DNA from 4 places in the Paenibacillus sp. NPDC058071 genome. Region 1 is predicted to be linked to each of the others. Evidence: predicted binding sites of a transcription regulator. Region 1 holds the regulator's gene; each other region holds the start of a gene.
The links. Region 1 encodes Rex, which represses fermentation and respiration genes when NADH is low (regulators of the CRP and FNR family bind a similar motif). Its sites were predicted from a motif close to TTGTGAAATATTTCACAA; they were not measured.

Region 2: a site for Rex is predicted at 5,226-5,243, ahead of ACFVTB_RS14650 (formate/nitrite transporter family protein). Genes of this name have one in related genera too.
Region 3: a site for Rex is predicted at 4,363-4,380, ahead of nadA (quinolinate synthase NadA). Genes of this name have one in related genera too.
Region 4: a site for Rex is predicted at 3,213-3,230, ahead of ACFVTB_RS21420 (DUF1641 domain-containing protein). Genes of this name have one in related genera too.

Annotation. Positions count from the first base shown of each region.
Region 1 is NZ_JBHVSK010000007.1:216,611-224,245, reverse strand. It holds gene ACFVTB_RS14400 (amidohydrolase) at 1-824, opposite strand, end outside; gene ACFVTB_RS14395 (redox-sensing transcriptional repressor Rex) at 805-1,461, opposite strand; gene dinG (ATP-dependent DNA helicase DinG) at 1,458-4,331, opposite strand; gene ACFVTB_RS14385 (hypothetical protein) at 4,349-5,107, opposite strand; gene panD (aspartate 1-decarboxylase) at 5,229-5,612, opposite strand; gene panC (pantoate--beta-alanine ligase) at 5,605-6,498, opposite strand; gene panB (3-methyl-2-oxobutanoate hydroxymethyltransferase) at 6,473-7,426, opposite strand.
Region 2 is NZ_JBHVSK010000008.1:450-8,084, forward strand. It holds gene ACFVTB_RS14630 (hypothetical protein) at 372-587, shown strand; gene ACFVTB_RS14635 (futalosine hydrolase) at 646-1,317, shown strand; gene ACFVTB_RS14640 (1,4-dihydroxy-6-naphtoate synthase) at 1,318-2,169, shown strand; gene ACFVTB_RS14645 (L-lactate dehydrogenase) at 3,258-4,190, opposite strand; gene ACFVTB_RS14650 (formate/nitrite transporter family protein) at 4,344-5,168, opposite strand; gene ACFVTB_RS14655 (YdeI/OmpD-associated family protein) at 5,403-5,972, shown strand; gene ACFVTB_RS14660 (helix-turn-helix domain-containing protein) at 6,017-6,832, opposite strand; gene ACFVTB_RS14665 (VOC family protein) at 6,894-7,334, shown strand; gene ACFVTB_RS14670 (sugar phosphate isomerase/epimerase family protein) at 7,502-7,635, opposite strand, start outside.
Region 3 is NZ_JBHVSK010000024.1:58,394-66,028, forward strand. It holds gene ACFVTB_RS26065 (BMP family lipoprotein) at 1-155, shown strand, start outside; gene ACFVTB_RS26070 (ABC transporter ATP-binding protein) at 305-1,876, shown strand; gene ACFVTB_RS26075 (ABC transporter permease) at 1,848-2,936, shown strand; gene ACFVTB_RS26080 (ABC transporter permease) at 2,933-3,892, shown strand; gene nadA (quinolinate synthase NadA) at 4,447-5,385, shown strand; gene nadB (L-aspartate oxidase) at 5,428-7,044, shown strand; gene nadC (carboxylating nicotinate-nucleotide diphosphorylase) at 7,037-7,635, shown strand, end outside.
Region 4 is NZ_JBHVSK010000015.1:80,385-88,019, forward strand. It holds gene ACFVTB_RS21410 (AI-2E family transporter) at 55-1,233, opposite strand; gene ACFVTB_RS21415 (NAD(P)/FAD-dependent oxidoreductase) at 1,489-2,667, opposite strand; gene ACFVTB_RS21420 (DUF1641 domain-containing protein) at 2,703-3,137, opposite strand; gene rpsR (30S ribosomal protein S18) at 3,618-3,902, opposite strand; gene ssb (single-stranded DNA-binding protein) at 3,922-4,458, opposite strand; gene rpsF (30S ribosomal protein S6) at 4,499-4,783, opposite strand; gene ACFVTB_RS21440 (YjzC family protein) at 5,021-5,206, shown strand; gene ACFVTB_RS21445 (response regulator transcription factor) at 5,746-6,444, shown strand; gene ACFVTB_RS21450 (sensor histidine kinase) at 6,444-7,352, shown strand; gene ACFVTB_RS21455 (ABC transporter ATP-binding protein) at 7,429-7,635, shown strand, end outside.

The DNA.
Region 1 (7,635 bases):
CTGACCGGATTATGAGACACGGCTACGCCGCGTTCCGCCAGCAAAGCAATTTCTTCGTCATGCAAATGAACTGCGTGCGCGACCAGAGCCGGACGGGAGAAGAAGCCGAGCTTGTCGAGATGAAAGGTCGGACGAATGCCGTAATCTCGAACGTTTTGCTCCACCTCAGCGATCGTTTCGGACATATGCGTATGAAGCGGAAGCTGGTAATCATGCGCAGCCTGTACGAATTTCTCGATATAATCTGGCGGACAAGTATAAGGAGCGTGCGGCGAAATCATCGTCGTAATACGGCCGTTCGCTTTGCCATTCCAATCGCGAGCGAATTGAATCGCATCAGCCAGCTTCTCCTTCTGCAGCTCTTCGGAGCAGAGACCGATAACACCGCGCGTCAAGCAGCCCCGAATACCCGATTGCTCGGTCATTTGCGCCACTTGGTCCATTCGGTCGTACATATCGACGAATGCGGTCGTGCCGGTTTTCAACATTTCGATGATGGCCAGCGCGCTGCCTGCACGAGTATCTTGATCGACGTATTTCCCTTCCATCGGCCACATTTTTTGTTCCAGCCACACTTGCAGGTTCTGATCATCGGAGAATCCGCGCAGCAACGACATAGCAGCATGGCCATGCGTATTGATCAATCCCGGCATGAAGGCCAACTTGCTGCCGTCCAGCGTTTCAACCGATTCACTCAAACCTTGCGGCTCCGCTTCACCGATATATGTAATCCGGTCGTCCGTTACGACCATATGCCCTCTTACTGTCGGCTTTGCATCGTCCATCGTAATGAACAGCCCGTTTTTAATCCAAATTTGACTCATTGTCCGCTTCCCTCTCTCTTTCCAAATAGTAGGCCAGACTTAACAGTTCCCTCGTAAAATCGACATGATGGATGCGAATCTCGTCCGGCACGCGCAATATAGCCGGAGCGAAATTCAAAATGCCTTCAATTCCTGCCTCAACGATCTGATTGGCGACGTTTTGCGCCTCGAAAGCCGGCACGGTAATGATGCCAAGACGAATATTCAATTCCTTGACCGTCTCAGCGAGCGCCTCGATCGGCAGCACGGTCAAATGATTGATTTGTGTGCCGATCTTGGAAGGATGCACGTCAAAGACAGCTGTTATTTTCATATTGTCGTTAGAATACTTGTTGTAGTTGCACAGGGCATGGCCCAGATTACCGGCGCCGACGAGCGCAACGTTAATTTTCTGATCAAGCTTTAAGATTTGCCGGATTTTCTCGATCAAATAAGTGACGTCGTAACCAATGCCCTTGCGTCCGAAATCGCCGAAGTAGGCAAGATCCTTGCGGATCTGCGCCGGATTGAGATCGAGCTTTATGCCTAGCTCCTGTGACGATACAGTCTGAATTTCGCGGTAATACAATTCGTTTAGCACTTGCAAATAAATCGGCAGCCGTTTGACTACGGCTTCGGAAATTTTCGTCTGCTTCACAAAGGCTCCCCTTCCTTAACGGCGCTTTCATTTAACCATTCCCGTATTCTCGGCACCATCTGATCGGTATGCATCGTTTCGATTTTCGGACCGGGCAGCGAATAAAGAAAATGTTTGCCGTAATACGATTCAATGACGCGCGTATCGTACAAAATAACGATTCCTTTATCCTTAGCCGTGCGCACAAGCCTTCCAAAGCCTTGCTTGAACCGGATGACCGCTTGCGGAACAGACAGCTTCATAAACGGATTTTGGTTTTGCTTTTGCAGCAGTTCGGACTTAGCTTCGATCAGCGGATGATTCGGCGGTTGGAATGGCAGCCTTACGATTGCAAGGCAAGTCAACGCATCGCCCGGAATGTCGACCCCTTCCCAGAAGCTGCTCGTCCCGAGCAGCACCGATTCCGGCTGTTGGGTAAATCGACGGGTCAGCTTCGTCCGGTTGCCGCTGTCGATCCCTTGCCCAAGCACCTGAATGCCTGCTCCTGCAAGTGCCTCCTTCAACGGCTCGTACGTTTGCTTCAGCATTCGGTAGGACGTAAAGAGTACAAGCATTCGCCCGCGCGTCTCTTTTGCCGTCTCTGCGATTGATTGTACAAGCATCGTCACAAAATGAGGCTCAGTTGCAGCGCCTTTTAGCGTCGGAAAGTTGCGCGGAATCATAACAAGCGCTTGTTCACGGTAATTAAACGGAGAAGGAAGCTGTACGGTTCGCAATCGATGATTTTCCTCGAATCCGGTTAGTCCAAGCTGCTCCTCCGCATAAACGAACGATTTTTGCACCGATAAAGTTGCGCTCGTCAAGACGACGCTGTCTTTTAAATTGAAAAAATATTGCTGCAGCTGACTGCTGACATCGACCGGAACCGCGTATAAGTGAACGGAACGATAGCGATAAGTGGTGCTCGCTTCGATCCAAAATACGTCGTTTGACTCCCCGATCTTCATAAAATGTTTCAAATCGTCGCGAACGCGGGTCAAGTCGCGAACTGCTCCATTCAGATCGGTAAGCAGTGCCTGTATTGAAAACTCATCCAGCTTGTCTTTGATCTCTGAGGACATCTTCTCTAGAGACTTAATCATTTTGCTCAGCTCTGTCGTAATGTTGGTCTGAACAGTTAATGCATCGTCCCATCCCGCCGGAAGCTGCTCCGCCTTTAGCCGACAAACGGTTTGACCCGCTTCCGCCCCATTGCTATCCGAACTTTGACCGACAAAGCTGTACAACATTTCGAACAGCTTATCCCAATGCTCCTTCACATCCGAGAAAGCTGGAATAACAGTATCAATCGTCTCCGCCCAAGCTTGTGCGCGATCTTCTCCCTCGTTCTGCACTTTATGCCGAAGCGTCGGCAGCAAACCGCTGCGATGATCTTTAAACAGATGATTGAACGGATGAATAAGCGAATTATAGCCCAATTGCATGCCGAGATGCTTGCTCGCTACCTCTTCAACATGATGCGCTTCATCGATAACCAAATGGCTGTAGGACGGGAGCAGCCGGTGATCGGCTCTGATGTCCGTAAAAAGCATCGAGTGGTTCGTTATGCACACATCGGCGATATTGGCTTCATGCTTGGCGCGATGATAGTAGCAGCGCTTAAACCATGGGCAAGCCCGATTCAAGCAAGAGTCCGCATCGGAAGCAACCGTCGACCAGAAATCAACGCCTTTGCTGCCCAAATTCAGCTCTTCTTGATCGCCCGTCTCCGTTTCTCCCAGCCAGACCACCATTTGCGAGGCGGTAATGGCGTCGTCGATCGGCGAAACCATATCTCTTGTATTAATTTTATTCTCAAATTTGCGCAGGCATAAATAATTGCCTCTACCTTTGAAAACGGATGCACGAAATTCAAACGGCAGTACATCCTTCAATAGCGGCAAATCGCGGCTGCGAAGCTGTTCTTGTAAATTTATCGTATGCGTACTGACGATGATTTTCTGATCGTGCTGCACACCGTAAAAAAGCGAGGGAATTAGATAACCTAACGATTTCCCAGTACCTGTCCCCGCTTCGATCAGCAAGTGCCTGTCGCTGTTCATGGCATCGAACACTTCCCTGAACATCGTCGTCTGCGCTTCCCTCTCCTCATAATTCGGGAACTTCTCCATAAATTTCGTTTTCACGCTATCCAAGTATTGATCAAACGTCATATTTTGCAGCGATTCGTCAGAAGTTTCTTGGCGCGCAGGCTGTTCGTCCGTCCATTCGCCCGCTTTCAAAGCGAACTGATTGAAATAATCGTAGTCGTTCGTTTCGAAGACGGCTTGTTGTTCGACTTGCTGGAGCGTTGAACCGATAAACCAGCTCAGATCGCTTCCATTGTCGATAAGAAAGGATAGCCGCTGCAAAGTGAGCAGCGGCAGCTTTCTTAGCTTACGGACCGATTCCGCGAACAGATGCGCCGTAGCCATCGCGTCGCTATCCGCGCGGTGATGTTGATCATGCGTAATGCCGAAATAATCCGATACAACGCCTAGCTGGTAACTGGTAATGGAAGGATATAAAACGCGGAGAAGCTCGATGGTATCGAGCTTTCGTCCGGTAAAGGCATGGTAGCCGCTGCGATCGAGCGCTTGGTTCAAAAAACCGGCGTCAAAGCCGACGTTGTGCGCAACAAGCACACAATCGTCCAGCAGCGGAATGAGCTGCATCAGCACTTCGTCGATAGCCGGGGCGTCCGCCACCGTATCCGCGTCGATGCTTGTCAGCTGTGTAATAAAAGCGGGTATTTCTATTGTAGGTTTAACAAAGGAGTTAAACGTCTGCTCGACCTCAAGCTCGTCGTTTAAAATAACTAAGCCGACTTGCAAAATTTCGTCGCTGACGCTATGTCCCGTCGTTTCCAAATCCAAAACTGCGTATTTCATCAATAATCCCGATCTCCTCACAAGCAGCAAAGCTCGGTACTACCGAAAAATAATGACAATTGCTGCGGCGTTTCTTGGCAACATTTCAAATTGGCCAGCGAATCCTTGAAGCTTGGGCACGCTTCGTAGGCTTTCATAAAAAACTGCTCGGCATGCTCCAAATTCATGTGCACCGCTTGAATGCACCCAAGGGCATTATAGCCTAAAGCACGCCACTTCGGATAGTCCGTAAGCGCAACTAACAATTGAAAATGGCGCTGCGCCTCGCTCCAATTTTGAAGATGCATGTACGTCATAGCTAGAAATAACCGGGCAAGATTGCATTCGGGGAGCTGACTGACAGCCATTTGAAATTGCGATGCCGCATGGGAAAACATAAATAAATTATAATAGCCTTGTCCTTTGGCAATCAGCTCGGCCAGCTCCGCCGAAACTTCCATGCTTAATTCGGCTTCATACAATTGCTCGTCGGTAACTGCCGTTTGAATTTGCGTCATCGATTGAGCGGCAGCGGCCGAAGCCTCGGACGACCCTTGCTTCGCTTTTACAGCAAAGCCGTGCGCCCCTTGATTGCCCGGAAGCTGCTGTTCCATCTCCATGAACGCCGAAAACTTTTCTTCAAATTCGATCCAGTGTTCGACCAAAGTGTCGCTCATTTGTTTGAGCAGTACGATTTGTTCTTCGCATTGCTGTTTTTTGGTGCCAGTTGCTTGCGGATAAGCTTGAATCAGTTGGTCCAGCATGTCGTTCATTGCCGAAAACATATGTTGAAACATGACCGCATCCCGCCTTCGCTTATGAATTAAGGAGTGTTATGCTCATTCTTTGTTTTGGCGATGCTTTTCATACCCTGTGCCAACCGTTACATAGCGCTGGAACGCCAGCAGCTGCCGCATATTACAAAATCGTTGCGTGTATTTCCTCATTTAAGCTCTGCAGCGGACGATTGTCGCTGTCTAAAATCGTTACGACGGGTTTATGCGAACGAGCTTCTTCATCCGTCATTGTCGCGTACGAGATAATAATTACGGTATCCCCGGGCTGCACTTGGCGTGCGGCTGCGCCGTTTAAGCAAATGACGCCGGACCCGCGCGGACCCGTAATGACATACGTTTCCAGCCTTGCGCCATTATTGTTGTTGACCACTTGCACTTTTTCGTTTTCCAGCAAATCGGCCGCATCCATCAAATCTTCGTCGATCGTGATGCTTCCGACATAGTTCAGGTTTGCTTCCGTCACCGTCGCGCGGTGAAGCTTTGATTTCATCATCGTTCTATACATGATAATCCCCTCCGATATAACCAAACAGTTGGTTGTCGATCAATCGGGTCGAACCGAATTTGACCGCAAGCGCCAGTATATAGGTATCCCGTTCGGGCTGCAGCACAGCTGCCGGATCAGGCAGATCCAAGCTTGGATAGTGCAGCAGCTCGACATAATCGATTTCGGCCAGCTCGGCGCTTTCGATCATTTGTTTCGTTTGCTCGACGATGTCTGCCGCAGTGATGCCAGCCTTCGCAAAATGCTGTTTCGCTTCTGCCAGCGATCGGGACAGCATAACCGCTTGCTCGCGCTGCTCGGCCGTCAGATAGACGTTTCTGGAGCTTAACGCGAGACCGTCAGGCTCCCGTACGATCGGGCAAGGCACGATCTCGACCGGAAAGTTCAAATCGTCGGTCATTTGCTGAATAACAGCCACCTGTTGGGCGTCCTTCATGCCGAAATAGGCTTTGTCCGGCTGCACCAAATGGAATAGCTTGCTGACAACTAGGCCGACGCCGTCGAAATGGCCGGGCCGGGAAGCGCCGCAAAGCCTGCTCGTCACTTGGCTGACAAAGACGGTAGTTAACGGCGCTTTCGGATACATTTCTTTAACAGAAGGCATAAATACGATATCGATGCCGTTTTGACCGGCTAGCGCCAAGTCCCGCTCTTCATCGCGCGGGTAACGATCGAAATCTTCATTCGGACCGAATTGCATCGGATTGACGAATATGGAAAGTACGGATATATCGTTTTCGCTTGCGGAGCGCCGCATTAAGCTGGCATGCCCTTCATGCAAATATCCCATTGTAGGAACGAAACCAACTGTGCCGGAACCGGCGTTTTTCGATTGTTGCTGCTTCAAAGCTTCATGCAATTCAGGAATGGTTCGACACAAAATCACGACTAGCGGACTCCTCTCGGTTCTTTTCTTTGTCTGCCGCAGCTTCTTGTTTGCCTCCGTAAAGCTGATCCAGCGTATCCAAATTTGTACGCTCGTTATCCGAACCCGTATCTGGCTTGATTACGCCGAAGGAATGCTCTTCGGCAGGAAACGCTCTAGATTTTACTTCCTGCACATAAGACTGCAAGGCGCCGCGAATAACAGATCCAACGTCGGCGTAAGCCTTGACCATCTTTTTCGGGATGTTAGGCGAAGAATATTGAAGCAAATCATGATAGACGAGCACTTGTCCGTCGCAGCCTCTTCCGGCTCCAATGCCGATCGTCGGGATCGACAGCTGGCTGCTGATCGCCTGAGCCAGCGGCTCGGTAATGAGCTCGAGAACAATAGCGAAAGCTCCTGCCTGTTCCAGCGCTTTCGCATCCTCCATCAATTTCTCCGCTTCGAGCGGCTGCTTGCCCTGCACTTTAAATCCGCCCAATTGATGAACCGATTGCGGCGTCAAGCCGAGATGCCCCATAACCGGAACACCGGCCTCCACCAATGCGCGGACATCATCAGCGATTTCCGCGCCGCCTTCCAGCTTGAGCGCATGCGCGCCGCCTTCCTGCATGATGCGAGCGGCGTTTCGCATCGTCGATTCGCGTCCGACGCCGTAGGTCATAAACGGCATATCGGAAACGATGAACGTATTACGCGCGCCTCTTGCGACTGCTTTCGTATGATAAATAATATCGTCCAAAGTAACCGGAATCGTCGTATCATAGCCTAGTACGACGTTCCCCAGCGAATCGCCGACCAAAATGGCGTCAACCCCAGCCTCTTCTGACAGAATAGCAGACGGATAGTCGTATGCCGTCACCACGGAGATCGGATCGTTCTGCTGCTTCATTTTTTTCATTGCTGTTATCGTTAAACGTTTCCTCATCTTGCTTCATCCCCTTCGATTATTTAGGATAAACACAAAAAAACCTTTTAGCCGCCGCTAAAAAGGTCCCCAAAACGTAAAAGGAAACGATTGTCATATGCTTGCTTCCTTCTGTCTCGGTCCCTTCGGCTCAGAGCAGAGTGTTGCCAGTATGGCTTGCCAATCTTTTGAATCCATATTGCCCTTTAGCGGTGCAGTTCCTCTCGGAT
Region 2 (7,635 bases), on a different contig from region 1:
CTACTTTCCACTCTGTAAGGCGCTTTGGAGCCTTACAGAGGTTACTTCGGTCCACTTTCCGCTCTGTAAAGCGCTTTCGAGCCTTACGGAAGCTACTTCGGCTCGCTTTTGGTGTTTTCGCGCCTATCCGATGTCTACCCATCCGTTCCTCTCTATGCAACATGCGCGTCTACGGACGCACAGTAACACTCCTACTACGCAAAAGAAACAAGGCTCCCCTATTCAAAGCACCATTAACGCAGCAGCATTGAAATATGAGCCGTAATGCGAGACAATAACAGATGGAGCCATACCTTACGGACAAAACTCCGCAGTGGCTTCTGAGTATTCCAATAAAGGTTGTAATGACAGGCAAGGAAAGGGGTTATTCCGTGGCATTGAATCGCAGACTGCTGACGGACGACGATTTCGAAGAAGCGGTGCGCCGCGAGCTTCGCGTTCGTGTCTTTCAGGACGATTTCATCGTAAGCAGCGGCGGGATCGTCATCCGATTCGAGGACGGCATGGTTGCCGTGCAGACTAGCGTTAGCGACGTCGCTTACTACGACCGGCAGCGATGCGAATTTTTCGAAATTCGCAAGTCTTAATCCGCCCTCTTTTCCGCTTTTCTATTATTGTATAAATCATGCAAGGAGCTTGCTGAACATGACGAATGCACAAACAGCACCGTCCAAAATATTAATTCTAACCGCCGTCGCCGCCGAAAAAGAAGCAGTGCTGCGCGGTTTGCAAGGCGATACTCGCTTCGACGTGCAGGAAGCTGGCGTCGGCCCAGTTGAAGCGGCCATCGGCGCAGCCTTGGCATTGGAGCAAGCTGGACCTGGTGCTTATCAGCTTGTTATCAGCGCCGGCATTGCCGGCGGCTTCACAGGCGTTGCCCCGGTCGGCTCGCTCGTCGTCGCCGATCGGCTGATCGCAGCCGATCTCGGCGCCGAATCGCCAGACGGCTTTCTCAGCTTGGACGAGCTGGGCTTCGGAACAGCAGTGGTGGAACCCGAAGCCCAGCTTTCCGCGAAACTCGCAGCGGCACTCAACGAAGCTGGACTCGAAGTCCAGCTCGGCCCGGTGCTGACGCTATCGACCGTCACCGGATCGGCCGCTACCGCCGAAGCGCTAGCGGCTCGCATACCGGGCGCAGCAGCTGAAGCAATGGAAGGCTTCGGCATTGCATCGGCCGCAAAACGCTTCAGCCTTCCCGTGCTGGAGCTGCGAGCCATTTCAAACCCGGTAGGTCCTCGCGACCGTGCCGCTTGGCGAATTAAAGAAGCGCTGCAATCTTTGGAGCGCGCTAGCTCGGTATTATTGGAGGTTTTGTAATTGAATCCAGATCAATTAACGATCGCATACTCCCCATGTCCCAACGACACTTTCGTATTTCACGCTTGGGCCCACGGATTGATTCCAGGCGCACCTGAGCTGAAAGTTACTTATGCCGATATCGATATCACCAACCGTCTAGCGTCCGGAGGCGACGGCCTCGATGTAATGAAAATTTCGTATGCCGCTTTGCCATGGGTACTGAAGGAATACGCTTTATTGCCATGCGGCGGTGCTCTTGGCAGAGGTTGCGGACCGCTCGTGCTCACAAATGGCGGCAGTGCCGATCCTGCTAGACTCAGTGGTAAAAAAGTTGCCGTGCCAAGCGACCGCTCCACCGCTTACCTGCTGTTCCGATTATGGGCTGCTAGACATGTTCCGGGCGGCGTTGGCGAAATTATCGTTATGCCGTTTCACGAAATCATGCCAGCTGTCCGTGACGGACGCATAGACGCGGGATTGGTTATTCACGAAGCCCGTTTTACCTATCAAAACTACGGTTTGACGATGCTAGCCGATATGGGCAATTGGTGGGAGGAAGATACAGGACTTCCGATTCCGCTTGGAGCCATCATTGCCCGCCGGTCGCTCGATCTTAAAGCAATCTCCGGTTGGGCCAAAGCGTCGGTCGAGTATGCCTGGAAGCATCCTGACCAATCGCAAAGCTACATCATGCAGCATGCGCAAGAGATGGACCCTACAGTTGCACAGGCGCACATCAATCTCTACGTCAACGATTTCACCGCCAACTTAGGCGAAAACGGTTATGCTGCAGTCACCTCCTTGCTCGTTCGGGCAGCGGAAGAGGGGCTTGTTCCTGCTATTGATCCAAAAGATCTGCTGCTGCCGTAAGACACACTCCAACCGCCTCACCGCGCTGGGAGCTGCGCGCGGTGTAACCGATAGAAGTAAGCATTTGTGAACCCCTCGAAGACGCTGTGCTTCAGGACGCAGCACGCGGCGCCCATCGTACACCAGCTATCGGCAATTCTAATCCATCGATTGCTCAGATTGCTGAGAAAGCAACCAAAACCATAAGAAGGTAAGTAACATTTAAAATTGGTGATACGGGTCTGGGTTCAGAAAGAACATCAAATCTGAGCCAACAATTCCTCTTCGCAACAATAGAGAAGCTGCTATTTTCAGCTTCTCTTTTCTATCTGCATTGTATCTGCTTTCTATCTGATTTCTATCTGCATTGTATCTGCTTTCTATCTGCTTTCTATCTGCTTTCTATCTGCTTTCTATCTGCTTTCTATCTGCATTTTATCTGCTTTTTACCAGCTTTTTTGGATCAACCTTAAAATCAGTGCTTGACGGAAAAGGAGGAAAGTGGAGGGACAGAGGGATTCTGGAGAAACGTTAGTGGTCGCTTTTAAAGCAAATTCCTACCACAAACCTCTACTAAATAAAGGAATCAGGCTTTAATGGCGATCGGAAGACCCCTCTGGTCCGCAGCGATTCCCCTCACTTCAAGTCGCTAAAATTTTCGGTTTTGAGCCGCTGCTTTTTTTACCCTCAAATAAAAAAAGGACCTCAGCCCGCTAGATAAACTGCACCCCGAAAGACTGACACTTTTTAAAGTGTCTATCTTTCGAGTTACCGTTCTAGAACAGGCTTGAGGTCCTTTCTTTTCCTTCCCCATCGCTTCATCTTGCAAGCGGCGGGACGACATCTATCATGACGGGATATGATCCACGCGTCTTACTAAACGTCGCTATCGTCCCATTTTTTCGAATACGCTTTTTTCGTGACCCATAAAGTTATCCAGGTGAGGAGCACCAAGATAACGACTGACACGATCCATACGCCTGCCGGCACGCCCATGCATGATTCCCCCTTCGTCCTTTTTCACTTATCATAACGGAGAAAGGGCATTCATAATCGTCTCAATTATTAACATTTTGCAACATTTAGGACTATTCAGCAGCCTCTGCCTTTTATTGCGACTCCAGTGTCGCGATCAAACCTTTAAGCTTATCGGCCGACTTATGCAGCAAGGCAACCTCTTCTTCCGACAACGGAAGGTCCAGCACCTCGCGGACACCATTGCGATCAACTACGCAAGGAACGCCGATATATACGTCCGATACGCCATGATAATCCTGCAGCAAAGTGGATACATTAAGGACAGCGCCCTCGTCGCTTAAGATAGCTGTGCAAATCCGGTCCAACGCCAACGCAATCGCATAGTACGTCGCACCCTTTGCTTCAATGATACTGTAAGCCGCGTCTCTTGTGCCGACGAAAATCTTTTCCTTTTGCTCGTCGTTTAACTGCACTTCGCCGCCGGCAATGTTAGCCAGACTCCATACTGGCAGCTCCGAATCGCCATGCTCGCCAATAATGTGGGCATGCACGCTGCGCGGGTCGAGATTAAGCTCTTCACCGATCAAGTAGCGGAACCGGGCACTATCAAGCAGCGTTCCCGAACCGATAACCCGGTTAACCGGCCAGCCCGACTTGCGCCAAGTCAAATAGCTCATCAGATCGACCGGATTGGATGCGATCAGCAAAATGCCGGTCGTATTGTGCTTCAGTACTTCCGTCACGATGCTCTCGAAAATCGCTTCGTTCCGTTTCAGCAGCTCGGTTCGAGTCTCGCCCGGTCTTTGCGCCGCGCCTGCCGTAATGATAATAATATCCGCATCCTTGCAGTCCTCATACGTTCCCGCCCAAACTTTCGCTTGCCCGAGAAAAGGCATGCCGTGGTTCATATCGAGCGCGTCGCCGATTGCCTTTTTCTGATTAACGTCCATCAGCACCAGCTCATCAACGCGATTGCGCAATAGCAGCGTGTAAGCCGTCGTCGATCCAACCGCTCCCGTTCCAATAATGACTACTCTCGTTTTTTTGCCTAGCATAATCCCCATCTCCCTTTTCCTTTATTAGATTTCGTTCTTCCGTTCCAGTCTTGCTTCGCCTTTTTATACCCGCTTAAATTGCACGGTCTCTATCTTTTTGTCTGTTTCGTTCAAGTTCGTTCAAGTTCGTTCAAATCTGCTCCTGCTAACATGGCTAACTAACTATTTGTCCGCGAGCTTCTCCGCCTGCATCGCTTCTTCTTTTTCCTTTTCCACTAGCAGCGGCTTATTGACGTAGTAGTACATCGCACCCATTAAAAATCCTCCGCCGATGATGTTGCCAAGCGTTACCGGAATTAAATTGTGAAGCATGCCTCCCAGCGAGATCGTTCCCGGATGATGCAGCACAAGCGCGATTGCGAACGTACACATGTTGGCGATACTGTGCTCATAGCCCGATATAAAAAAACAGAAAACGAACAGCATCATGGCAAACATTTTAGCTCCATCGCCCTTTAGCCCCATCGGAATGAAAAACGCCATACAAACGAGCCAATTACATAAAATCCCTCGAAAGAAAAGCTCCATCGCCGGCGTATTCATTTTGGCGCTTACCACGTTAAGCAAAAATCCATTCACCTTAGCGTCGTCGAACAATCCCGTCGTAAAAATCAGCAGTGCGAACATACCCGCTCCGATTAAATTGCCGCCGTAGCTGACCATCCACATTCTGAGCACTTCCGGCCACTTCATCTTGCGGCGAAGAGCCGCGAAGGTGTAGTAAAACGTATCGCCGGTAAACAAGTCGCCGCCCCCGTAAGTAATGAGAATAATAGCGGCTCCAAATGTCAGCGCGGCCATCGGATACGTAAACGGGGAATGCTCCAGGTAGAAAAAATTGCCCGTCTTGAATGCGACGATTACGCCGAATCCGATAAACATGCTTGCCAGCATCGAACGAGCCAAATAGCGGAGCGGACTTTGCCGGAACAACGATTGCTTCTTCAGCGCCAAACCTTCCGCCTTAAGCAACGATTCAACTTCCATATGGCGTCCCTCCCTTGCTTCTGTAGCCGAATAATACCATGCCTTTCCATGTGGTCTGTGTGATATGTATCACATTCAGCGCCCTTTTTGTGACAATTTTCCATTATTCAGTCACAATTGAACAGGCTAGAAGAAGCTGCGGTTTTTTGTAATACAGAACAAAACAGCTATTGTATGCTGGAATCAGGAAAGGAAAGACTAGATTTTATAAAGATAGAAGGGAGACTTTGACCGATGGAGAACTCCATATCTGATTCGATCGAATATATCGATTTCGACGGAACTGCCGATTGGGAGGCGTGGCTGGCCGCCCATCACGACTCTCGGAAAGAGGCTTGGCTGCGGATCGCCAAGAAAAATTCCGGCGCCTCATCGATCGCCATCCCTGAAGCGCTTGACGTCGCCTTATGCTACGGCTGGATCGACAGCCACCGCAAATCGCTAGATGAGCGCTGCTATTTGCAAAGATATTCGCCGCGGCGTCCGAAAAGTCCCTGGTCCATGATTAATGTCAACAAAGCGAAAGCATTGATTGAGAGTGGAAGAATGAAGCCTTCTGGTTATGCCGAAATCGAGGCGGCACAAGCTGACGGACGATGGGACGGCGCTTATGAATCTCAAAAAAGCGCAGCTATTCCTCCAGATCTCTTGTCGGCCTTGGAGCAGCGAGAGCAAGCCAAGCGAACGTTCGAGCAGCTCGACAAAACGGCTCAGTACGCTGTCTGCTTACCGTTGCTAAAGGCTGCAACACCGAAAAACAGAGCTGCCCAACTGCTGAAAGCAATCGCCAAACTGGAATCTTAAAACTAACGCTGCTTCTATTAAAAACACATTGCAACCTCGGCGGATTAAGTTAACTCCTTCTTGTATTGAAGAGGGGTTTTTCCAAGCACACGCTTGAAGTCGGTAATAAAATGCTGCTGGCTGCTGTATCCGTGCTCGTAGGCAAGATCCGCCCAGCTAGGATTGTCGTTTTCGCGGATTGATTTGGCCGCCTCCAGCAGCTTTTTTCGCTGCAGCTGCCACTTGATGCCGACTCCGACATAATCATGGAACAGCTGTTGAAGCCAGCGTTCGCTTTTGCCGAACCGTTCGGCTACATTTTTCACAGTCGATAAATCCTCGGCTTCGATCGCCTCAATTATGCGGTTGACTGTTTCAATATGCGGATCGAAAACCGGAAGGTTCGCTTGAATAAGCTCGCACAGAATGCCGACGGCCGCATCGTCCTGCTGGGATAGCGCCGCTTCAATAAAATGCTGGTCGGCTTCCGGAAACACACGCTGCAATTCGATGGTCTCGTTGTGCATGCCTATCAGTGAATCCTTCCAAAAAGCGCGAAACGCTCCCGGCAGCAGCCGTGCTCCGATAATTCTGCCGCTGTCCGCCGCCCGGTAATCGCGCTTATCCCGGAAGGTGCATTGGATACCCGACTCCTCTAAGGACAAGTAGATATCGACATACGGCCTATGCATGACCTGCTCCGAAACATAAGGCTGCTTGTCGATCCCCTCCCAACTTACAATCCAGAAATGACAGATGAAAGGCTGCAAATTCTCAGGCGGCAAATAGGTTTGAAAATGAACATGACGCTCATACCCAGTGGGATCTAAATGTCCGGACGGTTTATAAAAAGCTGCGGTTTTTTGTAATACAGGCTTCATCTTATCACCTACTCTATAAGTAGAATCCAATTCGAAACAAAAAGGAGTTTTGACGATGACGATAACAAATACACCTCAACTGCGCGGGATGGCTAATGTAAGCTTTTGGGCGGAGGATGTGAAAGCCGCAAGAGAATGGTACACGGAGCTGCTCGGCATGGAGCCTTATTTCGAGCGTCCGACACCGGAAAATCCGGCCTATCTGGAATTTCGGATCGGCGACTCTCAAGATGAGCTCGGCATTATCGATAAAAAGTATGCGCCGAAGGCTGCCAGCTTGTCAGGGGCGGGAGGAGCGATTTTGTACTGGCATGTGGACGATGTCCCAGGAATGCTGAAGAAGCTGAAGGAATTGGGAGCAACGGAATACGATCCGCTCACGGAACGCGGTGTCGATTGGCTGACCGCTTCGGTCACCGATCCGTTCGGCAACATCATCGGTTTGATTCACAGCCCGCATTATAAAGAAATGTGGGATGCCGTTCAGAAAGCCATGGCTTAACCTGTTGACGTCGTTTCACCTTTTTCTAATATCCACAATTTTACATGAAAATCGGCATTTCCTACAAGCAAATGTTACTGTGATGCCGCGCGTCTATAAAAAAGGCTGCAGGCCCGGTTGCCGTTCGATGAACGGTCCGTGCTCGCAGCCTGATGTTTTTCCTCCCGCTAGCCTTGCAGAAATCCTTTCAAATTCGCAATCGCCCGGATCGAAGCCGACCTCTGCTCCTCGCCGCCTTCGTACTCGATCGTGTACCAGCCATCATAACCGCCGGCCCGCAGCTCGCCGATAATATACGGCA
Region 3 (7,635 bases), on a different contig from region 1:
GCAAGGTTGTAACGCTCGGCTTGAAGGACGATGGCGTCGGTCTTCCGCAGGAAAATAAAAACGTGCCGGAGGATGTTCTGAAGAAAGTCGATGAATACAAACAGAAAATCATTAAAGGCGAGATCGTGGTTCCGACTGCTCCGGCAGGAAAATAAAAATCCGAACGGCGGAAACGTCTGGCAAGACCGGCTGATGCCGGTCTTGTTCTTCGTTAAGGGCATCTATCGGCAGAATGCAGGGAGCTTGATGGACGGGATAGTTACCCTTGACGTGCTTAAATACTGATCAAAGGGACGGTGACGGCATGAACCGGATTGAAACGGCGGTGGAGCTTAAGGCGATTACGAAGCGGTTTCCGGGGCTGATCGCAAACGATGCCATCGATTTTGTGCTGAAAAAAGGGGAGATTCACGCGCTGCTGGGAGAAAACGGGGCGGGCAAATCGACGCTCATGAATATTTTATTCGGCTTGTACCAGCCGGATGAAGGAGAGATTTGGATTAACGGTAAGAAGGTCGTCATTGAAGGAGCCCGTTATGCGATTGAGCTTGGCATCGGCATGGTTCATCAGCATTTCAAGCTGGTTCAGCCGTTTACCGTTGCAGAAAATATTGTGCTAGGCTCCGAGCCTCGCAAAGGAATGTTTATCGACTATCGATCGACCAATGAAAGAGTTCGAAGCATTTCAGAGCAATACGGTTTGAAGGTCGACCCGGAGGTTCGGGTCAAAGATATTACAGTCGGGATGCAGCAAAGGGTGGAAATATTGAAGACGCTGTATCGGGGAGCGGAAATTCTTATCTTCGACGAGCCGACGGCTGTACTGACGGTGCAAGAAATTGAGGAGCTGATGGTCATCCTCCGCAGCTTGGCGGACGAAGGCAAGTCGATCATCCTCATTACTCATAAATTGAAGGAAGTATTGACGCTTGCTGATACGGTGACCGTCATCCGCCGAGGAAAAGTGGTCCGTACGCTTCCCGCCGAGGGCGCTGACGAGCGCGTGCTGGCGGAGCTCATGGTCGGCAGGGACGTCCATTTCGAGGCGAGAAAGGGGGAGCGCCCGCCGGGTGGTGTGGTGCTCTCCGTAAACGGCCTGCGGATGAAGGACGACCGCGGCAAGCCAGTCTTGGATGGGGTTAGCCTCGAGATTCGAACAGGCGAGGTGCTTGGCATTGCAGGTGTGGATGGCAACGGCCAAAGCGAGCTGGTACAGGCTATTACGGGAATGCTTCCTGTGAGCGGCGGTTCGGTCAAGCTGAATGGACAGGACATCACCAACAAGACTCCTCGCCAAATCTCGGCGGCGGGCGTCAGCCACATTCCAGAGGATCGGCATAAACACGGTTTAGTGCTCGATTTTACGCTTAGCGAGAATATGATTCTCGGCCAGTATTACGAGCCGCAGTTCGGCAAATACGGTCTCATCGATTTTAAAGCGAGGGATGCGGTTGCCAGCCGTCTTGCGGAGGAGTTTGACGTGCGCGGTTCTGGAATCGAGGCGAAGGCCCGCTCGTTATCGGGCGGCAACCAGCAGAAAGCGATTATTGCCCGGGAGATATCTCGCAACCCGGATCTGCTTATCGCGGTTCAGCCGACGCGCGGTTTGGATATTGGCGCCATTGAATTTGTTCACAGCCGTCTCATGGAAGCGAGAAACGAAGGCAAAGCCATTTTACTCATCTCATTTGAACTCGATGAGCTGTATGCGCTGTCCGACCGCATCGCGGTCTTGTTCGAAGGTCGGATGACGGGCGAAGTAGACGCGAATGTGCGAGACGACCAGAAGCTCGGCTATATGATGACTTGCAGCCACGAACTCCCCGAAGGAAAGGGGGAAGAACGGAATGGGGTTTCTGCGCAAAGCGTTCAATAAGCCGTCGCTGCTCGTTCCTGCCGTATCTATTGTGCTCGGCTTAATATGCGGCGCTATTGCGATGCTGGCGGGCGGCTACGATCCGCTCCTTGCCTATATGTCGCTCGTGAAGAAGGTGTTCGGAAGCGCCTATAACATCGGCGAGACGATTCGCGCGATAACGCCGCTCCTTTTTACCGGCGCGGCGATCGCTTTCGCCTTTCGCACCGGTCTGTTCAACATCGGAGCGGAAGGGCAGTTTATTATGGGCATGACCGGGGCAACGATTGTCGGTGTGACGCTGCAGCTTCCTTGGTTCATTCATTTGCCGCTGGCTGTAATGGCAGGAGGGCTGTTCGGCGGGTTATGGGCTGCGATCGCCGGTTATTTGAAAGCGAATCGGGGCGTCAACGAAGTCATTTCCTCGATTATGCTCAACTGGATTGCGCTCTTCCTGTCTAATTTCATTGTAGCTAAGTTTCTCGTTCTGAAGGGCGAGCAGAAATCCCGGCCGATTCATGAATCAGCCAGCGCTAAGATTAAGTTCTTATCGGAAGCGATGGATCACGCACGCGTTCATTGGGGAATCGTCATCGCGATTATCGTCATTGTCGTCTTTTATTTCTTGCTGTGGCGGTCAAAGCGGGGCTATGAGCTGCGCGCGGTTGGCCATAATCCGAACGCCGCTCTGTACGCGGGTATCAATGTGAAGAAGACGATCGTGAAGTCGATGTTCATCAGCGGCATTTTCGCCGGGCTCGGCGGGGCATTCGAGACGCTTGGCGTCTTTGGCAATCAATTGGTTTCTGCGGGCATGCCGGGCTACGGCTTCGACGGCATCGCAGTGGCGCTGATCGGCGGCAATACGCCGGTCGGGGTGCTGCTGGGAGCGATGCTGTTAGGAGGCTTAAATTACGGCGCGGCGGGCATGAGCTTTGGTGCCGATGTGCCGACGGAGGTTGTCCGCATTGTCATCGGCTCCATCATCTTTTTTGTCGCATCGCACGGACTGGTGATCTTCTTCTTAAAGCCACTCCTGAAAAGGCGGGCAGACAAGCGCGAAGGAGGCGGCACGGTATGAACGCTCTTGAAATTATAGGACAGCTTCTGAATATTACACTCGTTTTCTCGACCGCACTTATCTTCACGGCGCTCGGCGGCGTGTTCTCGGAGCGTTCTGGCGTTATTAATATCGGGCTGGAGGGCTTGATGGTATCGGGCGCTTTTGCGGCCGCCGTCGTAACCGAGTATGCCATCCAAGGCGGTCTTGGCAAATCGGCGCCGTGGCTCGGGCTAGTTGCGGCGATGGTATTCGGTCTCCTGTTCTCGCTGCTGCATGCCGTTTCGACCATTACTTTCAAGGCTGACCAGACGGTAGTCGGCGTTGTTATTAACATTTTAGCGCTCGGCCTTGCCGTCTACTTGACGAAAAACCTGTTCTCCTCCGGTCAAACGCCGACGCTGAAATATGTGTTCAAAAAATGGGAGATTCCCTATTTATCCGACATTCCGCTGCTGGGCAAGGGACTATTCACCGCTTATCCGACGACGTATCTCGTTATCATTGCGGTTGCAATCAGCTATGTCGTGCTGTATAAAACACCATTCGGTTTGCGCCTTCGGGCAGTAGGCGAGCATCCGAGCTCGGCTGATACGGTCGGCATTAACGTGACAAAATATCGCTATATCGGCGTGATGCTCAGCGGCATTCTGGCTGGCCTTGGCGGAGCGACCATGACGCTGACGACGACGAGCAGCTTTGCGCACAATACGATATCGGGCCAAGGGTTTATTGCGATCGCCGCCGTTATTTTCGGCAAATGGAATCCGCTTGGGGTAGCAGGAGCAGCCATTTTCTTCGGCTTTGCACAGGCGCTGCGCAATTTCGCCCAGCTGTTTGATTGGGCGTCGCAAATTCCAAATGAGTTTTTCTACATGCTGCCCTATGTTCTCACACTGCTTGTGCTGGCGGGTGCGGTCGGCCGTTCCTCCGCTCCTGCGGCGCTGGGCGAGCCTTACGATCCTGCCAAACGGTAACGGTAGGCGTAGGCCGCCGCCAGCTTAGGCAGAGACATTACAATCATAGGAGCTGTGATCTCGCGAAAGAGGAGCGAAACATCGATTGCTATCCTCTCAAGAGGAACTCGCCCGACAACGGGTGAGTCTTCTTGAGAGGATGGCTTTTATTTTGGAAGAAGCATTCAAGACGATAATCAGTATTAGACAGAAAAAGAGAGAACATCGAAGGGGCAAAGGAATTGCAGAGAGATTCTTGAGAACGATCACAGTCGCCTTTAAGGCCTGTTTGCTGCTGCAAATCTGACCCAGTTTATACGCATAACGTCATATAAAGAAGGCTGGCCTAGCAAATGACGAAAAAAATGCGAAATGGTGACGGAAGTTTGACAATTCACGCATTGACAGCGCCTTCTGCCTGGAGTAAATTAAACCTTAACAAATGAATTCTAATAATTGTTCTAATCTTACGGCGCTAATCTCGACAATGTTTGTGCTTCATTTCACAAAGTCGGGATCAAGCCTTACTTCGGAATGGGCTGTGGCCCAATCCCTCATAAGAGGAGAGGATCTACGTGGAAGCACTGGCACTGGAACGCAAGGCGGAACAAAACCGTGAGTTGCGCGAACGGCTAATGCAATTGAAGAAAGAACGCAACGCTATTATTTTGGCTCATTATTATCAACGCGATGAAATACAGGAGGTAGCGGATTTCCGCGGCGACTCTTTCTTGCTTGCGCAGAAAGCGGCGCAAACGGACGCCGAGGTTATCGTTTTTTGCGGCGTTCATTTTATGGGCGAGAGCGCGAAAATTCTTGCGCCGAACAAAACAGTTATCATTCCCGACGAACGGGCCGGCTGCCCGATGGCGGACATGGTCAACGTAGACGGCTTGCGCAAGCTGAAAGCGCAGCATCCGAACGCTACTGTCGTTACTTATATTAACTCTTCAGCAGAAATTAAAGCGGAGACCGATATTTGCTGTACGTCGGCTAACGCGCTTAATGTTGTCAATTCGGTCGAAGGCGACGAAGTGATCTGGGTGCCGGACAAAAACCTGGGCCACTATGTGCAGCAGAATACCGACAAGAAGATGATTATTTGGGAAGGCTACTGCAACACTCACGATATGTTGACAGTGAAAGACGTTGAAGAGATGAAGGCGAAGTACCCGAATGCGCAGTTTGTCGTCCATCCGGAATGCCGTCCGGAAGTCGTAGCGCTTGGCGATTTTGTCGGCAGTACAACGGCTATTATTAAATATTGCAAAGAATCCGACTGCCAGGAATTTATCGTCGGTACGGAAGACGGAACCGGCTATCAGCTTCGTCTCGACAGCCCGAACAAGTCGTTCCATTTTGCGTCGAAATATTTGGTTTGCCCGAACATGAAAGTCAACAACTTGAAGAAGCTGGTCAAAGCTCTGGAGACGATGCAGCCACAAATCTATGTGCCGCCTCATGTTGCCGATCAAGCCCGCAAGTCTTTGGAGCGTATGTTACTCGTTAAATAGGAGGAGCATGCGCTACTCCTATGCCTGGAGGCGCCATCTACTATGATTCCCAGATATTTAGTCGATCTTACACTGGACGATCTTCCGGTAGTCGAAAAAGACGTAATTATAATTGGGGCCGGCATTGCCGGTCTTTTTACCGCTTTGCGCTCGAGCGAGAGCGGCAGTTCCGTATTGATGATCACGAAAAAGTCGTTGTTGGATAGCAATACCCGCTACGCGCAGGGCGGCATTGCCGCCGTATTTTCCGAGGACGATTCGCCTGAGTACCATCGTCAGGACACACTGATTGCCGGGGCGGGACTATGCTCCGACGAAGCGGTCAGCGTTCTTGTGCACGAGGGTCCGCAAGGCGTCGACCATCTCATTCATATGGGTACTGTCTTTGACGTGGAGAACGGCGAATATGCACTGACGAAGGAAGGCGCCCACAGCCAGCGGCGAATCCTGCATGCGAATGGCGACGCGACCGGCTACGAAATTGTGCGCGCGCTGTCGGAGAAGGCGGTAGCCGATCCGAATATCGAGGTATGGGACGAGCATTTCGCCATCGATCTGGTGACGCAGGACGGCGTCTGCTGCGGGGCGATTGTTCAGAAGCCCGACGGCGGACGTTTATTCGTCCGAGGCAAGGCGACGGTGCTTTGCTCCGGCGGAGCCGGACAGCTGTACCGTTATACGACCAATCCTGATGTTGCGACCGGTGACGGCATTGCAATGGCTTATCGCGCAGGCGCCTATATTCAGGACGTTGAATTTATTCAATTTCACCCGACCTCCCTTTGTTACCCGGGCGCTCCTCGCTTCCTCATATCGGAAGCGGTACGCGGAGAAGGGGCTGTGCTGCGCAATACGAATGGCGAGCGTTTCATGGAACGATATCATCCGCAGCTTGAGCTGGCGCCCCGCGACGTTGTAGCGCGCGCGATCGTGAGCGAGATGGAGGAGACGAAGTCGACCTATGTCTATCTCGATGTGACGCATGAATCACCAGACATGATCAAGCATCGTTTTCCGAATATATACGAGTTTTGTCTGCAATATGGACTCGACCTGACGACGGATTGGATTCCGGTCGCTCCGGCTGCCCATTATATGATGGGCGGAGTCAAAACTGATTTGAACGGGGAAACCAACATAAGCAGGCTGTTTGCTTGCGGAGAGGCTTCCTCGACCGGCGTGCATGGCGCGAACCGGCTGGCGAGCAATTCCTTGTCCGAAGCGATCGTCTTCGGCAAGCGGATCGTAGACGCGATCAATTTGCTGCCGCCGCTTGATGTGGAGCCTGTCATCCATCTGGATGAGCATCCTGCCGGACCACCGATGCAGGCTGTAGTTGAGAAAAGGCTGAAGCTGCAAAAGGTGATGGTCCGCTACGTCGGCTTGCGGCGCGATGCAAAAGGGCTCGAGAAAGGATTGGAGGAGCTGCGCAGACAACTGCCGATCTTCCAGTCGGAGCTGACGAAGCGCGAGGAGTTCGAGTTTGCGAACTTGCTCACCTGCGCGCTGCTGACGACCGAGGCGGCGCTGCGCCGTGAAGAAAGCCGGGGCGCTCACGCCCGCGAGGATTTCCCTGCGCGCAATGACGAGGTTTGGCAAAAGCATACCGTCCTGCATCGTTTGCATGGGATAACAGAGGAGCGAATCGTCTATGTTTGAAACGGCGTTTAACGGATATAATGAAGCTTTGCGAAGTCAAATCCGCCACTGGCTGACGGAGGACATCGGCAATGGCGATATTACAACAGCTTCGACGATCCCTGCCGGATCGCAGTCGAAAGCGGTTATTCACGTCAAAGAAAGCGGCGTAGTAGCCGGCTTGCCGGTAGCTCAGCTCGTCTTTGAAGTGGTCGATCCGTCGCTGCGCTTCGAAGCTAAGGTGAAGGACGGCTACCGCGTTGAGAAAGGAACGGTCATCGCCGTTGTGGAGGGCGGCACGCACAGCTTGCTGACGGGCGAGCGGCTTGCTCTTAACCTGATGCAGCGGATGTCCGGCATCGCGACAAAGACAAGCGCTTTTGTCGAAGCGCTGGCAGGACTGCCGGTCCGTCTCGTTGATACGCGCAAGACGACGCCTGGCCATCGCCAGTTGGAGAAATATGCGGTTCGTGTAGGAGGCGGAGCGAACCATCGCTTCGGTTTATATGACGCCGTCATGATAAAAGATAATCATATTAAAGGCGCGGGCGGCATTACCGCTGCCGTGCAGGCGGCCCGCGCCCATATTCCGCATACGATGAAAATCGAAGT
Region 4 (7,635 bases), on a different contig from region 1:
GAGAGAGCCCGCTGTGGCAGGCTCCTCCTCTTCCGTGCTTATTCATTTCCTTAATTATACACCGGCACCCTTACCGCTTTCAATGGAAACCGATTCCTTATCGTCATCATAAAGCGTCGATCTCGAAGTAAAGTAGCCGAATAGGTGCGTGAAAAACACTTTAAGCACCGCGTAGCCCGGTACCGCTAAAATGACCCCCGCAACGCCAAACAAATTGCCGGCCGTCAAAATAACGAAGATGATCGTAATCGGGTGAATTTGCAGCGACTTGCCCATAATTTGCGGAGAAATGAACTTCCCTTCGATCAATTGAACGACCGTCCAGATAACGACCATTTTCAACAGCATGATCGGCGAATCGACCGCCGCAACGATAAGCGCAGGCGTAATCGCGATCGCAGGTCCAAGGTAAGGGACAACGGCCGTACAGGCTGCAATTAACGCCAAAACGAGCGAATATTTGAGCCCGATGATAATGTAGCCAATGTAGAGCAGCACGCCGATACAGAAGCTTATAATAATCTGTCCTCGAATGTAGCTGCTGATTTGTTCGTTCATTTCGCCGAATACACCCAGCGAAGACTTCCGCAGCCTTGTCGGTAAGAAGCCTACAATTCTTTTCGGCAGCTTTTTACCATCTTTCAACAAGTAGAACAAAATAAACGGAAGCGTTACAATTGCCAGCACCACTTCCTTCAACGTGTGAACGAAAGAGCCGACGCTAGACCAGGCGCTGTTAAGCCAGTTGGTGAAGGTACTGGTTATTTTGCCGGTCATCTCAGCTGAGTTGAAATCAAACCACTGCTGCAGTTGCGTAGACAACGCACTGTCTGTCAGATCGTCGAACTGCACCCTTAGTGTCTCCGCAAATTTCGGCAAATCGTGAATCAGATTGGTGATCTGATCCGTAATAAGCGGAATTACGGACACCAGCAGCACGGTTATAATGCCAACGATTAGTAAAAATAAAATAATGATCGAATAGACCCGCTTCACCCTTCGCTTCTCAAGCGCATCCACGATAGGATTCAACAGATAATAGACCACCCCGGCCAGCAAAACTGGCAGCAAAATCGTTTTGAATAAAACGGTCAGCGGTGTAAAAATATAAGAGATTTTGGTGAATATGAAAATATTCAGGCCGATGAGCAGCAGCACTAGCAAAAAGATGACAAATTTATTGTTCAATATAAATTGTTTAAAGCGGCTTGCTCCTGTCTGTTGCGGTTCCATTGCGTTCCTCCATTCTTTCTCGGCCGTTCGTAAGGCGTCGCGTCCAAGCTGTTGTGCTACTTACCATTATCGCCCTGCAGGACGCGAATAAACGTCTTCTTTTAACGCCCCATCTCTTGTATATACGATTGTCCGCCCATTAAGTAGCAAAGGTTTTAAAATCGTTTTTGATCCGCTTTGGTCGCTGATTGAGATGTTAAAAAAGCCCCCGTCACGGGGACGGGGGCTCCGGACGGCTATGGCCGTCTCAATTAATTAATGAAGAATCGAAGAGAGGCCGTTAACATGCTGCAGATAGCGCACGTTGCTCGCTTCCTTCATCAGCGTAGCAGACAGGCCTCTCAGACGAAGCTGGCTTGCGCCGACCGTGCCGATTGCGTCTTTGCGGCCAAGGCTCGCCAGAACGCCGGAATTAACGAATTGGAACGATTGCAACGGAATGCCTTTGTAATCAGCATACAGATTGTAACCGATCGCTTCGCCCATTTGCCATGCGATTTGCGCGCTTGGCGGGTAAGGACGGCCTTCCGGACCGAATACAACAGCGTTGTCGCCGGCAAGGAATACGTCGGAATGGGATGTCGATTGCAGGAACTCATTCACCGTAGCGCGGCCACGGTTAACTTCGATACCGCAGTTTGCAACGACTGGGTTGCCTGTTACGCCGCCGGTCCATACGAATGTATTCGTATCGATCGAGCTGCCGTCTTTCAGCATAACCTTCGTGCCTTGCACTTCTGTAACTGCAACGCCCATGATCAGGTTAACGCCGCGTTTGGTCAAGCTTTCTTTCGCACGCTCGAGCAGTTCAGCTGGGAAGCCTGCCAGAATCGTTGGACCTGCTTCGATGTTGTGCAGTTTGATTTCACTGCGATCGATACCGCGCTTCTCACACCATTTTGGCAGCATGTCGACGATTTCGCCCGTCAACTCGATACCGGTCAAGCCGCCGCCGCCGATAACGATGGTAGCGTCCTTCTCGTCCTTCGATTTTGCATAAGCGTCTAGACGCGCTTGAATATGCGCAGACACTTTTTTCGCTTCTTCAACCGATTTCAGCGTCATGCTGTTTTCTTCCAGACCAGGAATGCCGAAGAAAGCTGTTTCGCCGCCGAGTGCAACAACGAGCTTGTCGTAGCCCAGGTTGCCGCTTGCCAGCAAACGAACTTGTTTTTTCTCTGGATCGATGTTCTCAACATTGTCGATGATGAGTTGGATCGATTTATTTTTCAACAGCTTATTCAATGGGAGCGCAACGTTGCCCTCGTTCAAACCGCTAACAGCCAGACGATGCAATTCCGTTACGATTTGATGGTAAGGTACACGGTTTACGAGTGTAATCTCAGCTTCTTGAGGCGTGAAATATTTGCGTGCAGTCAGGGCGCTAAGCAAACCGCCGTAGCCGCCACCGAGAATCAAAATTTGTTTAGCCATGCTAATCTTATCCTCCGTTCTTGTATTAATGCAGATTAATTGGCGTTCTTGTTACGTTCGGACAATACATCCAGAAACGCCTGCGCGAAACGGAACGTCGATTGTACTTGCGGATCTTTCAGCATTTTAAGCAGACCAAACAGGCCGATAGTCGCCGTTTCGGCTTGTGCGCGATCATTGGCTTCTACCGCTGCTGCAGCAACGTTTTTCGCTTTGTCTACGATCGGTTTTGCAAACTCAGTAATGCCGTGTGTCATGTCGTTCATCAATACTTTGTCATTCGCTACGGTCGATGCCACGTCATAAGCTTTCGTGAGCAGCGTAACCATTTCCGCCAGCTTTGGCAGGTTTTCCACCAGCACATTCAGCGAGCTTTGAACTTCCGGCTTCAACAATTGTTCAAGCACATCCAGTTCACGTACAGATACTGCTTCAGCACCTTCGGTTTGTTTCGTTACTGTTTCGGACATACGAATTGCAGCCTCCCTTATCCTTGCTGTGTTATTAGAGCCGTTCGTTTTCCGTTCAAGAATAGGAACGGTGAAATGTGAAAACATTCACAAGCCTTGCCCAACATGAGAACGACTCTAGCTAATCAATATGTTCATTGTAGTCCTCTTTCGCAAAATGTTCAATTCCTATTTTATGAAATGTCACATTTATCGCTGGACAACTCATAAATAAAACAAAAAGCTGTGGAATTTGCGTAGCATGTGTGTAACTTTGGGACGAATTGCCATCTCCTCTAATCCGCTTCTGGAATTTTTTTCTTATAAAACACTTGATTCTTATCATGACTATTATGCCTTTATAAAGCACCGTATATTGAAGCCATCCTTTAACGGATATTCTCAGAACGGTGAAATACCGTCGTCAAACACTCCTTATAAAACACAAAAAACCCAGACAAGGCACTTTTCAGTGTCCTCATCTGGGTTTTATTGCACTTCCTACTCAGTTGTGTAAGGAAGCAACGCAACCGTACGGGAGCGTTTGATAGCAACAGTCAGCAGGCGTTGATATTTCGCGCTTGTGCCTGTTACACGACGTGGCAAGATTTTGCCGCGCTCGCTGATGAACTTGCGAAGCAAGTCCGTGTCTTTATAGTCAATGTGAGTAATTTTGTTTACTGTGAAGTAGCAAACTTTACGGCGCTTGTTGCGTCCGCCTTTGCGGCCGCCGAATTTGCGTTCTGGACGCTCTCCGTCTCCGCCTTCTCTTTGCTTAAAGCTCATGAGTTCTCCGTCCTTTCAATTAAAATGGCAAATCATCTTCGGATATATCGATTGGTCGTCCGTCATCCGAGAACGGATCACGGCTGTCGTTGCGTGAGTTGTTGTTCGAACGGCTTCCGCCGCTGCCGCCTCCATAAGAGGAGCCGCCGCCGCCGAAAGATCCGCCGCCGTTATTGCTTCCACCGCCACCGCCGCTAAAACCGCCGCCATTCTCTTCACGCGGAGCATTATTGTCGCGGTTCGATTCCAAGAAGCGAACGTTGTCGGCAATGACTTCCGTCACATAGACGCGTTTGCCTTCGTTGTTCTCGTAGTTCCGCACTTGAATGCGTCCTTCAACCGCTGTTAAGCGGCCTTTACGCAAGTAATTGGCACAAGTCTCAGCAAGCTGGCGCCATGTTACGACCGGAATAAAATCCGCTTCGCGTTCGCCTTGTCCGCTCGTAAACGGACGGTCGACCGCGATCGTAAACTGCGTCACAGCTACGCCGGCTGGCGTATACCGCAATTCGGGGTCTCTCGTTAATCGGCCAATCAATATTACACGGTTCAACATCGTTCCAGACCTCCAATCGAACAATCAATCCTAACGTGGCTTAGGCTACGTCTCTAACGATCAACGAACGGATAACTTCATCCGTAATCTTCATGATGCGGTCGAGTTCGTTCACTACTTCAGTAGTAGCATTGAAATGAACCAGAACGTAGTAACCATCACGAATCTTGTTGATCTCATACGCAAGACGACGTTTACCGATTACATCGGTTTTCGTAACTTCACCGCCGTTGTTGATGATGCCATTGAATTTGTCAACGAGAGCTTGAAGGTTTTCTTGCTCTACTTCTGGACGAATGATGTACATCACTTCATATTTGCGCATATTGTTTCACCTCCTTTTGGACTAAACGGCTCCATAAATGGAGCAAGGAGCGGTTATGATATCGATCATACTCGCATCTTTATACTATACCAAATGACCCGCTTCATGACAAGTCATCTCCCGCTCCCGATTTCTCCCTTTCATGATTGCCCCCCTCCCCGTTCAAACTATACAAGCGCGGTGGTCGGGTTGTCAGTCACTGCCCGCATGCACCGCAGATCAAGGAGGTGAATCGAAATGGGCGAATGGACTTTATTTTCTCCAGGAGACAGAGCGCCGAACGACGGCACTTACATCGAGGATGGTGTCAATTCCTTTCATATGGGGATTAACAATCCGAAAAAAGTGCAGCTGCGCAAGGGTGATCGCTTTCCCGATACGACAAATCATGAGCGTAAATGGAAAAAGATCGGCAAGACTTAAATTTATTTTAAAACCTCATGAATAAGACGATGACAGCAAGGACATTATAATAAACGACGGTGCGAAGAGAGGTGTGGTTCCCGTTGAACCTAATGGTGCAAGGGCTGCAAGAGGAACAGGTCCACTCGGCATAGAAGCGGAGGGTTGTGCCAAAGACACTTATCTGTAACACAAGCGCTGTTCGATTCCTTCACCTGAATAATACAGATTGTCCCATGCAATCGCTTATTCCGAAGGAACAAAGGGCACAATCGGATTTAACGATGATGCTTTCGCAGAATCGTGTTCCGGTTGCCCTGCTCGAATAGTTGCTCTTGCTTTCTGAAGATCGATGTGCGATTTCTTTTACTCAACTAATCACCACCGTCACAAAGGAGAACTCCCTAAAAAGAGTTCTCCTTTTGTCGTTGTCCTGCAAAACAATTCAGAATACGTTTGCGAGCGCATTGAAGATCGGCAATACTTAAATCATTACCAATCAATGGATATCGCATTGTAAAAAATCTTATCAAGATCAAGTGCCAGAAGGAGCCTCTAAAATGAATCATCAAATCCTTATTATTGACGACGATAAAGATCTGTGCGCATTGCTGAAAAAGAATTTGGAAGCCGAGGGCCATCGCGTGAAAGCTTGCCATGACGGCGAAAGCGGACTTGCGGAAGCAACCAACGGCGATTACCAGCTCATTATATTAGACATTATGCTTCCGAAACGGAATGGCTTTGACGTTCTAACGAGCATTCGACGAGACAGCCATGTTCCCGTTCTTATGCTGACGGCCAAAGACAGCGAAATCGACAAAGTATCCGGTCTGCGTATGGGCGCCGACGATTATTTGACGAAGCCGTTCGGCAATGACGAGTTTTTGGCGCGCGCCGCCTCTCTCCTCCGGCGGTATACGGTTTTTAGCCAAAGCAGCGAGCGGCAAGAGCCCGTTCTGGATATCGGCATCCTTCATATCGACCCTTCAAGGCATGAAGTGCTCATGAACGATACAGCTGTTGATCTGACGGCGAAAGAATTTGACTTATTGTACTTCCTTGCTCGAAACAAAGGTCGTGTGTTCACAAAAAGGCAAATTTACCGTGCCGTATGGGAGGACGATTACGCCTTTGACGACAACAACATTATGGTACATATCCGGCGTCTGCGTAAAAAAATCGAGCCCCATCCCGATCAGCCTGTATTTATTCTGACGGTCTGGGGCGTCGGCTATAAGTTCGGCGGTGACCAGTGATGACGGAAGCGGCCATTGCCCTTTTGCTGCTTCTATGCGCAGGTCTCTTTATTTATATCCTTCGAATGAAAAAACAAGAGCGGCTCTGGTTGGAGACGCTGCGCGGCATCCGGCGCGGTGAACGCGATAAAATATTTGTCCGGGGCAGCGGCACAATGGCTGAGATCGCCTACGAGCTTAATGGCATTGTAGACGCGAACCAGTCGCAGCTGGAGCTGCTCCGAAAAAACGATGAAGCCAACAAGCAAATTTTAACTAGCCTCTCCCATGATGTTCGCACCCCGCTCGCCTCCCTGCTTGGTTATCTGGACGCCTTGCGCGGCGGTGGACTATCCGATCCTGCCGAAGTAAAGGATTATCTTTCCGTAGCCCACCGAAAAGCAGGTGACTTAAAGTCGTTTGTCGATATGCTTTTTGAATGGTTTAAGCTCAATTCGAACGAACAGCCGTTTTATGTTGAACAGACCGATATTAACGAGCTGACAAGAGAAGTGATTATCGAATGGCTGCCCCTTCTGGAACAATCAGAGATTGCCTTGTCAGCAGAGATTGAGGATACGGAGCTCATCGTTTCAATCGATAAAACGGCCTATCGCCGAATACTCGGTAACCTGCTCCAGAACGCCGTGAAGCACGGCGAATGTACGCAAATCTCCATAACGGTTACCCCTCGCCTCGGAGCGGCAGTCGCGGAAGTGGCTAACAACGGCAACCCTATCCCTGAGCGCCAGCTGCCGTTTATTTTCGACCGGCTATATAAAGGTGATGCAGCCCGTTCCGATAAAGGAAGCGGTCTAGGCCTTGCGATTGCAAAGGAATTGGCCGATGCTCTCAACAGTGAACTATCGGTATCGAGCGCTCCCGGACAAGAGACGGTTTTCTCTATATCTATCCCTATTTTGAAGTAAGGAAAAAGTAAGGTTTGATAAAGGCCCCTGTCAGGCTTCACCGGTAAAATAAAATTATCGAAAGGAGGCCACCCCATTGAGTGAATTTACAGTTGAGACAATTGGGCTGACCAAAAGCTACGGCTCTCAGTTAGGCGTTAATCAATTATCTCTGCATGTGCCCAAAGGAAAGATTTACGGCTTGCTGGGCCGAAACGGAGCCGGAAAAACAACCGCCATGCGCATGATGTTGAATCTGGTCCGTCCTACGAGCGGCAGCATCAAGCTGTTCGGAGCAGATTAC